One region of the Actinoplanes sp. URMC 104 genome, then DNA from elsewhere that is predicted to be linked to it. Evidence: riboswitches for the same ligand, from Rfam matches in the RefSeq annotation. Region 1 holds a riboswitch; the other holds the start of a gene.
What was found. A riboswitch is a leader RNA that binds a small molecule or an ion and turns the genes downstream of it on or off. The one in region 1 is predicted to bind thiamine pyrophosphate.

Region 2: linked by a shared signal. The riboswitch ahead of ACSNN8_RS38320 (ECF transporter S component) and the one ahead of ACSNN8_RS17010 (thiamine phosphate synthase) in region 1 are both predicted to bind thiamine pyrophosphate.

What each region holds. Positions count from the first base shown of each region.
Region 1 is NZ_JBPQTO010000004.1:668,475-673,819, forward strand. It holds gene ACSNN8_RS16995 (hypothetical protein) at 1-440, opposite strand, end outside; gene ACSNN8_RS17000 (class I SAM-dependent methyltransferase) at 537-1,151, shown strand; gene ACSNN8_RS17005 (ABC-F family ATP-binding cassette domain-containing protein) at 1,185-2,831, shown strand; TPP riboswitch at 2,865-2,976, shown strand; partial or broken gene ACSNN8_RS17010 (thiamine phosphate synthase) at 2,970-3,542, shown strand; gene thiO (glycine oxidase ThiO) at 3,686-4,690, shown strand; gene thiS (sulfur carrier protein ThiS) at 4,690-4,893, shown strand; gene ACSNN8_RS17025 (thiazole synthase) at 4,890-5,345, shown strand, end outside.
Region 2 is NZ_JBPQTO010000011.1:2,681,167-2,686,511, reverse strand. It holds gene ACSNN8_RS38330 (energy-coupling factor transporter transmembrane component T family protein) at 1-5, opposite strand, end outside; gene ACSNN8_RS38325 (ABC transporter ATP-binding protein) at 2-1,474, opposite strand; gene ACSNN8_RS38320 (ECF transporter S component) at 1,493-2,065, opposite strand; TPP riboswitch at 2,136-2,237, opposite strand; gene ACSNN8_RS38315 (alpha/beta fold hydrolase) at 2,296-3,117, shown strand; gene ACSNN8_RS38310 (DUF6328 family protein) at 3,149-3,700, shown strand; gene ACSNN8_RS38305 (hypothetical protein) at 3,666-4,274, opposite strand; gene ACSNN8_RS38300 (Fur family transcriptional regulator) at 4,351-4,758, opposite strand; gene ACSNN8_RS38295 (ArsR/SmtB family transcription factor) at 4,755-5,057, opposite strand; gene ACSNN8_RS38290 (metal ABC transporter permease) at 5,069-5,345, opposite strand, start outside.

The DNA of each region.
Region 1 (5,345 bases):
TGCGCCGCGAGCACCGCCCCGAGCTGACCGGTGGCGGCCACGCGGCAGTCGGCCCCGGACTGCCGCGTGTCGACCCGGTAGGCCCCCGTGGCACCTGCCGGTCGCAGCTCACCGCCCTGGGGAAACAGCTCGCCCGCCGGTGCGGCCGTGGTCGCCGACTCCCGCTGATGCCGGTCCGAGGCCAGCACAAGGAAGCCGATCATCAGGGCGAGGCCGAGCAGGATGAGTCCGGCGAGGCCCTGGGTCATCCACTGCGCCGCGCGTCGCGGCTCGACCACGACCCGGGCCGGCGCCGCCCGGCGTCGTCCGCGGGTCCGGGCGCGCGGTTGGGGGGCCGGCGGCAGCCGATGCTGTCCACCCGGTCCGATGCCGCGGACCAGCAGCATCAGGCCGCCGTCGGCGGTCGCGCGGTGGGCTGGGGGAGGGGTGCCGTACCGCATGCCGACAACGCTAGATGCGCACGGTGATCAATGAACGCACAGTTTGTGCGGCACCCCCGCCGCCGCTCGCGCGTTAACCGGCGGCAGACTGGTGCGGTGACCGCCGAACATTACTTCAGCGCCGAGCCGGCCACCCCCGACCAGCGCGGCGAGATCGCCTTCAACGTCGCCGGCCGCGACTACCGGATGACCGTCGCGTCGGGCGTGTTCAGCGCCGGCCGGCTCGACCCGGGCACCGCCGTGCTGCTGCGCAAGGGCGATCTGCCGGACGCCGGGACCGCCGGCACGTTCCTCGACCTGGGCTGCGGATACGGGCCGATCGCCTGCGTGCTGGCGAGCGAGGCGCCGCGGGCGGTGGTGCACGCGGTCGACGTGAACTCGCGGGCGCGCGAGCTGACCGCGCTCAACGCCGAGGCGCTCGGGCTGGCCGGCCGGGTGCGGGTGGCGGCGCCCGGCGAGGTGCCGGACGACGTGAGCTTCGACCAGATCTGGAGCAACCCGCCCACCCACGTGGGCAAGGCGGAGCTGCGCGCGCTGATGGAGCGCTGGTTGCCGCGGCTGGCGCCGGGCGGGGTCGCGTGGCTGGTGATCAATCGGCATCTGGGCGGTGATTCGCTTCACGCCTGGCTGGTCGAACGGGGCTGGCAGGTCGAGCGTATCGCCAGCCAGAAGGGCTTCCGCGTGCTGCGGGTGGCGGGAAAAACAGACTGACGCCGGGGCCGGTGGCCAGCGATGATGTCGGCCATGGGTTACGTGGATGTCGCCGGGGCCGGATTCGTGCTGCCCGACGGGCGCCGGCTGTTCGCCGACGTCGCGTTCCGGGTGGGCGAGGGCGCCAAGGTCGCGCTGGTCGGTCCGAACGGCGCGGGCAAGACGACGCTGCTACGCATGGTGGCGGGCGACCTCGCCCTGCAGGAGGGCACGATCGCGCGCTCCGGCGGGCTCGGGGTGATGCGCCAGTTCATCGGCATGATCGGCGACGACCGTACGCTGGAGGATCTGGCTCTGTCGCTGGTGAAGCCCGAGCTCGCCGCCGCGGGTGAGCGGCTCGCGAAGGCCGCCGCCGGGCTCGACGACACCGAGCGCAGCCAGCTGGCGTACGCGAACGCCCTGGCGCACTGGGGCGAGGCCGGCGGATACGACGCCGAGGTGCTGTTCGACACCGTGGCCGTGGCGATCCTCGGCAAGACGTGGGACGAGGTGCGGCACCGTCCGGTGCGGACGCTCTCGGGCGGTCAGCAGAAGAGGTTCGCCCTGGACCTGCTGCTGCGCGGCGACGACGAGGTGCTGCTGCTCGACGAGCCCGACAACTTCCTCGACGTGCCCGGCAAGCGCTGGCTCGAGTCGCGGCTGCGCGACTCGCCGAAATCCGTGCTGTACGTCTCGCACGACCGCGAGCTGCTGGCCCAGACCGCCGACCGGGTGGTGGCGGTCGAGGGCGGCAGCGCCTGGACGCATCCGGGCGGCTTCGCGTCGTGGCACGAGGCGCGCGTGCACCGCCACGACCGGATGGAGGAGAACCACCGCCGCTGGGAGGAGGAGCACCAGAAGCTCAAGGATCTGGTGCTGTCGCTCAAGCAGAAGGCGACCTTCAACGACGGCATGGCCTCGCGCTATCAGGCCGCGCAGACCCGCCTGCGCAAGTTCGAGGAGGCCGGCCCGCCGCCACTGCCGCCCAAGGAGCAGTCGCTGCGGATGAACCTGCGCGGCGGGCGCACCGCCAAGCGGGCGGTGATCTGCGAGCAGCTCGAGCTCGAGGACCTGACGTTCCCGTTCGACCTCGAGATCTGGTACGGCGACCGGGTCGCGGTGCTCGGCGCGAACGGCACCGGCAAGTCGCACTTCCTGCGGCTGCTGGCGGCCGGCGGCACCGACCCCGAGGCGGAGAACAAGCCGGTCGACGGCGCGCCGCTGGCGCACGTGGCGCACAGCGGTGTGGCGCGGCTGGGCGCGCGGGTGCGCCCGGGTCACTTCTCGCAGACGCACGACCGCCCCGAGCTCCAGGACCGCACGCTCGTCGAAATCCTGTGGCGTGGCGACGACCACCGGTCCGGGATGGACCGCGCCGGCGCCATGAAGGCCCTCAACCGGTATGAGCTGGCGGCGCAGGGCGACCAGAAGTTCGGCACGCTCTCGGGCGGTCAGCAGGCGCGGTTCCTGGTGCTGCTGCTGGAGCTGTCGGGCGCCACCGTGCTGCTGCTCGACGAGCCCACCGACAACCTCGACCTCGCCTCCGCGGAGGCGCTGGAGGAGGGGTTGCGGCAGTTCGAGGGCACGGTGATCGCGGTCACCCACGACCGCTGGTTCACCCGGTCGTTCGACCGCTTCGTGCTGTTCCGGGGCGACAACGAGGTGATCGAGACCCCGGAACCGGTCTGGGACGTGCGCTAGCCATTTCGCGGCGGGCCGGGTTATGGTCCGAGACAACAACCCCACGGGAGTCCGGTGCACCGGGCTGAGAGGGGGGCTGACGCGGCCCCCGACCGTCGAACCTGATCCGGATCATGCCGGCGCAGGGAGGAGCTCGCGTTGTTGTTGCCGCGTTTGCACATCGTCACCGACTCGCTCGACGTCGTCCGGGGCGTGCTCGGGCACGGGCCCGTCGCCGTCCAGGTGCGGGTCAAGACCAACGACCGCGAGGCGTACGCGCTGACGACCGCCGCGCTCGAGCTGTGCCGGCCGGCCGGGGCGCTCTGCCTGGTCGACGACCGGGTCGGGGTGGCGCTCGCGGCCGGCGCCGACGGCGTCCACGTGGGAGCCGACGACCTGCCGGTGGCGGCCGCGCGGCGTGCGTTGGGGCCGGCCGCCGTGCTCGGCGCCACCTGCCGCAACCCCGCCGACGCGCGGGCCGCGGTGGCGGACGGGGCCACCTACCTGGGGGTGGGGCCGGCGTTCGCGACCAGCACCAAGGCCGGGCTGCCGCCGCCGATCGGGCCGGCGGGGGTCGCGGCGGTGACCGAGGCGGTGCCGGGGACGCCCGTGATCGCGATTGCGGGGATCACGCCCGAGCGGGTGGGGCAGCTCTCGTGTCACGGGGTCGCGGCGATCTCGGCTGTCGCAGCCGATCCGGCCGGCGCGACCGTGGCTTTCCTCCGGGCGCTGGGCTCGCGGCCCGGCTCTGCTGCGGGGGGCTTTGGCGGCGGTGCTGCCGGCGACGGTCTCCGGGCGGACGATGCGGGCTGGGCTGCCCGCGGCGGTCTCGCGGTGGGCGATGTGGGCGGGGCTGCTCGCGGCGGGGACGCGGCATGAGCGACGTCGCGATCGTCGGGGGCGGGATCATCGGGCTGTCCGTCGCGCTACGGCTCGTGCAGCGCGGGGCTGACGTGACGGTGCTGGACGGCGGGGACGAGGGCGCCTGGCAGGTGGCGGCCGGCATGCTGGCGCCGGGCGGCGAGTCGGAGCACGAGGACCCGGCGCTGATCCGGCTGATGGAACGCTCGGCCGAGCTGTGGCCGGGGTTCGCCGCGGAGCTGGGCGTCGAGGTCGGCTATGACGACACCGGCACGCTGAGCCTGGCGACGACCGCCGACGACGTGGCCGAGCGGCGGCGGGTCTGGGCCCGGCAGCAGCTGCCCCTTCTGCGACCCTCGGAGTTGCGCGCGCTCGAACCCGCGCTGTCCCCCCGCGTACGGGCCGGGGTCTTCGCCCCACGGGAACGCCAGGTGGACCCGCGCCGGGTGGTGGGCGCGCTGCGGGAACGGCTGAGCGACCGGATCGTGCCCAAGCGCGTCGAGTCACTGTCCGACGTGGATGCCCGCACGGTCGTGGTGGCGGCCGGATGCGGGACGGCGGCGCTGACGGGGCTGCCGGTGCGGCCGGTGAAGGGCCAGGTGCTGCGGCTGCGCGGCGAACCGGGGCTGCTGCGGCACGTGCTCGACGCGGCGGTCGACGGGCGCGAGGTCTACGTGGTGCCGCGCGCGGACGGCGAGGTGGTGGTCGGCGCCACCCAGGAGGAGCGCACCGACCGGCTGGTCACCGCGGGCGGCGTCGCCGACCTGCTGCGTGCGGCGATCGACCTGGTCCCGGGGCTCGCCGAGCTCGAACTGGCCGAGACCACGGTCGGGCACCGGCCCGGCACGCCGGACAACGCGCCGCTGCTCGGCCGGCTCGACGACCGCGTGGTCGTGGCCGCCGGGCACTTCCGCAACGGCATCCTGCTGGCGCCGGTCACCGCCGACCTGGTCGCCGGCCTGGTGCTCACCGGCGAGGCGGACCCCGCGCTCGCCGACTTCTCACCCCGGAGGTTCTGATGCGCCTGACGGTGAACGGCAACTCCCGGTCCTTCTCCTCCGACCAGCTCTCGGTGCAGGCCCTCGTCGACACGATCACCGACGCCCGGCGCGGAGTCGCGGTGGCGGTCAACGGCGAGGTGGTGCCGCGCTCGACGTGGGGGCTGACGCGGCTGGGCGACGGCGACTCGGTCGAGGTGCTGACCGCGGCGCAGGGAGGATGACGATGAGCTTCCTGGCGAAGTCGCGGCTGATCCTGGGAACCGGCGGCGCGAACAGCCTGGCGGCGCTGGAGGAGGCGATCGTCGCTTCGGAGACCGACCTCGTCACGGTGGCGCTGCGCCGGGTCGACGCGGCCGGGCCCGGCCTGCTGCCGATGCTCGACCGGCTCGGCGTCCGGGTGCTGCCCAACACGGCCGGCTGCTACACGGCCGGGGACGCGGTGAAGACCGCGCACCTGGCCCGGGACGCGTTCGAGACCGACCTGGTCAAGCTCGAGGTGATCGGCGACGAGCGGACCCTGCTGCCCGACGGCGTGGAGCTGCTGCGCGCCGCCGAGACGCTGGTCGGCGACGGGTTCACCGTGCTGCCGTACACCAGCGACGACCCGATCCTGGCCCGCCGCCTCGCCGACGTGGGCTGCGCCGCGGTGATGCCGGCCGGGTCGCCGATCGGC
Region 2 (5,345 bases), on a different contig from region 1:
GTCATGGGCGCGGCCGCCGGTGGGGGAGGGGATCCTGCAGGCGGGCGGCGCCCAGCGGGTGGGTCCGGTCGGCGAGGGCCTGCACGAAGTCGTCGTCGTGGGTGACGGCGACGATGCCGTGGCCGTCGTCGCGCAGGGTGGCGAGCAGGCTGACCAGCTCGATCCAGGTGCGCCGGTCCTGGCCGAACGTGGGCTCGTCGAGCACGAGCAGCCGGGGCGCGGTGGCGAGCGCGGTGGCCACGCTCAGCCGGCGGGCCTCGCCACCCGAGAGCGTGTACGGGTTCGCGGCCGCCAGCCGGTCCAGGCGCAGCCGTTCGAGCAGCCCGGACACGATCCGGTCCACCTCGGACGCCGACCGGCCCAGGCGGCGCGGGCCGACCGCCAGCTCGTCGGCCACCCGGGACGTGACGAACTGGTGTTCCGGGTTCTGGAAGACCGAGCCGATGCGGCCGGTCAGGGTGGCGGCCCGCCAGCGGTGCGGGGGCCGCGCGTCGCCGAAGCCGCGCACGGCGCCGCCGGTGGGGGCCAGCAGGCCGCCGAGCACCAGCGCGAGCGTCGACTTCCCGGCGCCGTTGGGACCGGTCACGGCGAGCACCTCGCCCTCCCCGACGCCGAGCGAGACGGGCGCGAGCCGTCCGGTGACAGTGACGTCCTGAGCCCGTACGAGCTCGGAAGCCGTTGCCGTGACCGCCTTGAGCGGCGGCACCGTGAAGCCGGGAACCCAGACGCCCTCCTCGGCCAGCCGGTCGCCGTAGGCGGCGAACACGACGTCGGGCGCCCCGTCGGCCCTGATCCCCCCGCCCGGCTCGAGCACGACCACGCGGTCGACCAGCGGCAGGGCCTCGGCCACCCGGTGCTCCACCAGGATCATCGTCGGGTCGTCGGAGGAGGTCCGCTGGTCGAAGTAGACGGGGTAGCGGGAGCGGGAACGCCGCAGGGCGTCGCGGACCAGCGCCGCGCCGGCCGGGTCGAGGTTGGCGGTGGGCTCGTCGAGCAGCAGCAGACCCGGTCGCAGGGCCAGCACCCCGGCCAGCGCCAGCCGCTGCGCCTCGCCGCCGGAGAGCGCCGCGGTCGAGCGGGTGATCGGATAGGGGAAGCCCACCCGGTCGAGCGCATCGCTGACCCACGGCCAGATCTGCGCCTGCGGGACCCCGCGGTTCTCCAGCCCGAACGCCACGTCGTCGCCGCTGCGCGCCATCACGAGCTGGGTCTGCGGGTCCTGGAAGACGATGCCCACCTGCTCCCGCGCCTTGCGCGGGTCGAGCCCGTCGATCTCGATGGTGCCGGCCGACTCGCCCGAGTCCTCGGCGAGCAGCCCGGCCAGCGCCGCGAGCAGGGTGCTCTTGCCGGCCCCGGAGGGACCGAGCAGGAGCACCCGCTCGCCGTGCCCGATGCGCAGGTCGACGTCGCGCACGGCCCACGCGCGGCGGCCCGCGTGCCGCCAGCCGAAGCCGCGGAGGACGACCTCACTCATACCTGGAATCGAACCAAATCAGACGAGGGCGCGCGAGCGGCCCGCCGGGAAGCGGTCCAGCACGCCGGTCTGCGCCAGCGCGCGGGTCAGCAGCACGCTGCCCAGACCCGCGATGACCAGCGACGACGCGGCGGTGATCAGCACGTACGGGAGGCGGAACGTGGCCCACGAGGTGTCGGGGTACCAGACGAACACGTCGTAGACCGCGGCCACCACCCCGGCCATGGCGCCCGCGAGCAGCGCCACCGGCAGGCGGTAGATCTTGTACGCGAACGCGGCGAACACGACCTCCGCGCCGAGCGCCTCGAGCGGCCCCTGCACCGCGATCGTCCAGCCCCAGCTCACGCCGATCGCCACCGAGACCAGCGACGCGAGCGAGAGGGTGTAGAACGCGGCACCGGGCTTGCGCACGATGAGCGCGCCGAGCACGGCCGGCACCAGCCAGACGCCGTAGAGCACGGCCCGTCCGGGCAGCGGGATGGCGTCCGCGGGGCCGTTGTAGAGCAGGCCCCAGGCCCAGAAGATCACGCCGAAGGCCACGGCGACGACGGAGGCGATGACGATGTCGATCGTCCGCCAGCGGTTGTTCATGACTGAACCTCCCAGTGGGCACCGGGAGGAGACGCACGCCACGCCCGGGTGCGGCCCGGACACGACGCGGCTGGAGAAAGACCGAACTTCCTGCGCTGGCATTACCCAGATCAGGTGCGAGGGTCTGCGGTCGCCCGCACTCTCAGCGCTGTGCGCTCCCCTGTCGGATGTGCTGTGTTTCGATGAAACTAACACCGGTGCGGGTCGAGGGACAGCGAGGGAGTGATCACATGGAGATCAAGGCACGCGGGCTGACCTTCGACGTGTACGAGGGGGGCCCGTCCGACGGCGCCCCGGTGCTGCTGCTGCACGGCTTCCCCCAGGACCACCGCGAGTTCGACCTGCTGGCGCCCAAGCTGCACGAGCGCGGCCTGCGGACGTACGCCCTCGACCAGCGCGGCACCTCGCCCGGCGCGCGCCCGTCCGAGGTGAGCGCCTACCGCCTGCACGAGCCCACCGCCGACGCCGTCGCCGTGCTGGACGCGCTCGGGCTCGAGTCCGCCCATGTGATCGGCCACGACTGGGGCGCGATCGTCGGCTGGTGGCTGGCCTCGGGCCATCCGGACCGGGTGCGCACGCTGACCGCCGTCTCGGTGCCGCATCCCAAGGCGCTGGGCCTGGCGCTGCGCGTGCGGGCCACCCAGCGCGCGCGGATGTCGTACTTCAAGGTCTTCCAGTCGCCGGTCGCCGAGCGCCTGCTGCTCGCCCGCGACGGCGCGATGCTGCGGGCGATGCTCAAGCCGATCGGGCAGCGCGGCGACAAGTACGTCGAGTCGATGCGCGACGACCCGGGCCGGCTCACCGGCGGCCTGAACTGGTACCGCGCGGTGCAGGGCGGCGCACCGGGCGGACCGGGCATCGTCCGGGTGCCGACCACCTACGTCTGGAGCGACCGCGACGGCGTGGTGACGCTCACCGCGGCGCTGCGCACGCGGGACTGGGTCGACGCCGACTACCAGCTGGTCGCCATGAAGGGCGTCAGCCACTGGGTGCCGGAGCAGGCGGCCACCGCGCTCGCCGACGCCGCCCTCTCCCGTATCGGCCTAGTTTGATTTCCGTCTCCGCAGGGGATACGCCAGCGTCATGGTGGCCGAGAAATCCCGCATCAAGCACGAGACCGAGAAGCAGCGCTGGGACCGCAACTTCGCCGATCTGCTGCAGGAGCTGCGCGTCGCGCAGACCGGCATCCAGATCCTGTTCGCGTTCCTGCTGACGCTGCCCTTCAGCAACGGCTTCCCCAAGGTCACCAACTTCCAGAAGGACACGTACGTGGTGGCGCTGCTCGCCGCGGCCGCCGCCACCGCCATGATCATCGCGCCGGTCGCGTTCCACCGGGCGCTGTTCCGCCAGGGACGCAAGCCTGAGCTGGTGCGCTACGCCCACCGCATGGCGACCGGCGGCCTGGCGTTCCTGCTGGTCTCGATGGTGAGCAGCGTGCTGCTGGTCACCGACTTCATCCTCGACCGGCCGATCGCGTTCGTGCTGACCGCGATCGCCGCGCTGTTCTTCCTCACGTTCTGGGCGACCATCCCGTTCTTCCGCAAGAACTGGATCGACGAGGACGCCGAGGAGGAGGACGAGGAGTCCAGCAGCGGCGAGGTCATCGCCTCCGAGCCCGCAGGCCGAGACGCCTGAGCTCCAGCTCGGCCAGCGCGTCGACCGCGGCCGGGTCGCCGTCGCGCCAGCTCTGCGCGATGTCCGGCCCGAGCGTCGCCAGGCGGGTCAGCGGCTGGCTCGCCAGCGCGCGCAGCGCCAGCAGGTCACGCCCGGCGGGCTGGTCGCGTACGGCCGAGGCAGCCGCCGCCCGGCGCATCCACCGCAACCGCCGCGGGAGCCAGCCGAGGAGCACGAGGGACAGCGGCACGGCCACGGCCACCAGGGCGACGACCACGGCCAGTGTGTCCACGACGTCCTGCTGCTGGCGGCCCGCCTCGGCGAGCGACCGGGCCGCCGAGGCGGCACCCTCGAACGGCTTGACCAGCTCGTCGCCGACCAGCGGCACGCCGCCGACCTTGGTGCCCGCGTCGGAGAGGTTGTCGGCGATGCCGCCGCCCGCGCTCTCCAGCTTGGCGCCGGGCACGCCGAGCTTCTCCACCATGTCGTTGACCCACAGACCGGCGCGGATCCACAGCGCCACCCAGGCCACGACGGCGAGGTCGGTGAGGAGCTGACGTACGGCGGTGGGCGGCCGGTCCGCGTAGATTTTCACGCGGCACAGGGTCCCACGGCAGGGAAGGCCGGCCTTCAGTCAGGTTCGGGGGCGGCGGTCGGGGTGTTGGACGGGCTCAGCGCTGGGTGGCGCACTCCGGGCACGTACCGAAGATCTCCATGGTGTGCGAGACGTCGACGAACCCGTGCCGGCTCGCCACCTTGTCGGCCCACGACTCGACCGCGGGGCCCTCCACCTCGACCGCCCGGCCGCACGACCGGCACACCAGGTGATGGTGGTGGCCCTGGCTGCACCGGCGGTAGAGGTGCTCGCCACCCGGCGGGCGCATCACGTCGATCTCGCCCGCGTCGGCGAGGCCCTGCAGCGTGCGGTAGACCGTGGTCAGGCCCACCCGCTCGCCGCGCTCGCGCAGCATGGCGTGCAGGTCCTGCGCGCTGTTGAACCCCTCCGCGTCGGCGAGCACGGCGCTCACCGCGGTGCGCTGCTTGGTGGTGCGCTGCGCGGCGTTCGTCTCGGCGTTCACGATCGGACCTCCCTGGCATGGCTGACCGCGTCGGCGACGATGTGCGCGACGTGCTCGTCCACCAGCGAGTATGCGATCTCCCTGCCACGGCGTGCACCCCGCACCACCCCGGCGCCGCGCAGCACCCGCAGGTGCTGGGAGACCAGCGGTTGCGGCGCGCCGAGCTTCTCCACCAGCTCGTGCACGCAGCGCTCACCGGCGCCCAGCTCCGCCACGATCGCGACCCGGATCGGCGCGGACAGGGCCCGCAGCAGCTCCCCGGCGGACTCGTACGCCTCGTATCCGCTCGTCGTCGACATAGGACCGTACCTCAGGCTTTCTGCAGCACGACGTCGGGCGGCTCGACCTCGCGGGGCGGCTGGGCGCGCCGGCGCACCATCCGCAGCCCCGCGGCCCCGACGGTGATCGCGAGGAACGCGGCAAGCGCCAGGATCACGGTGGTGGCGCCGGGCGGGGTGTCGGCCTCGGCCGAGACGACCACCCCGGCGCCCGCCGCGACCAGTCCGATCGCCATCGCCGCCGCCATCGTGGCGCGGAACCCCCGGGTGACCTGCTGCGCCGCGGCCACCGGGATGACCATGAGCGCC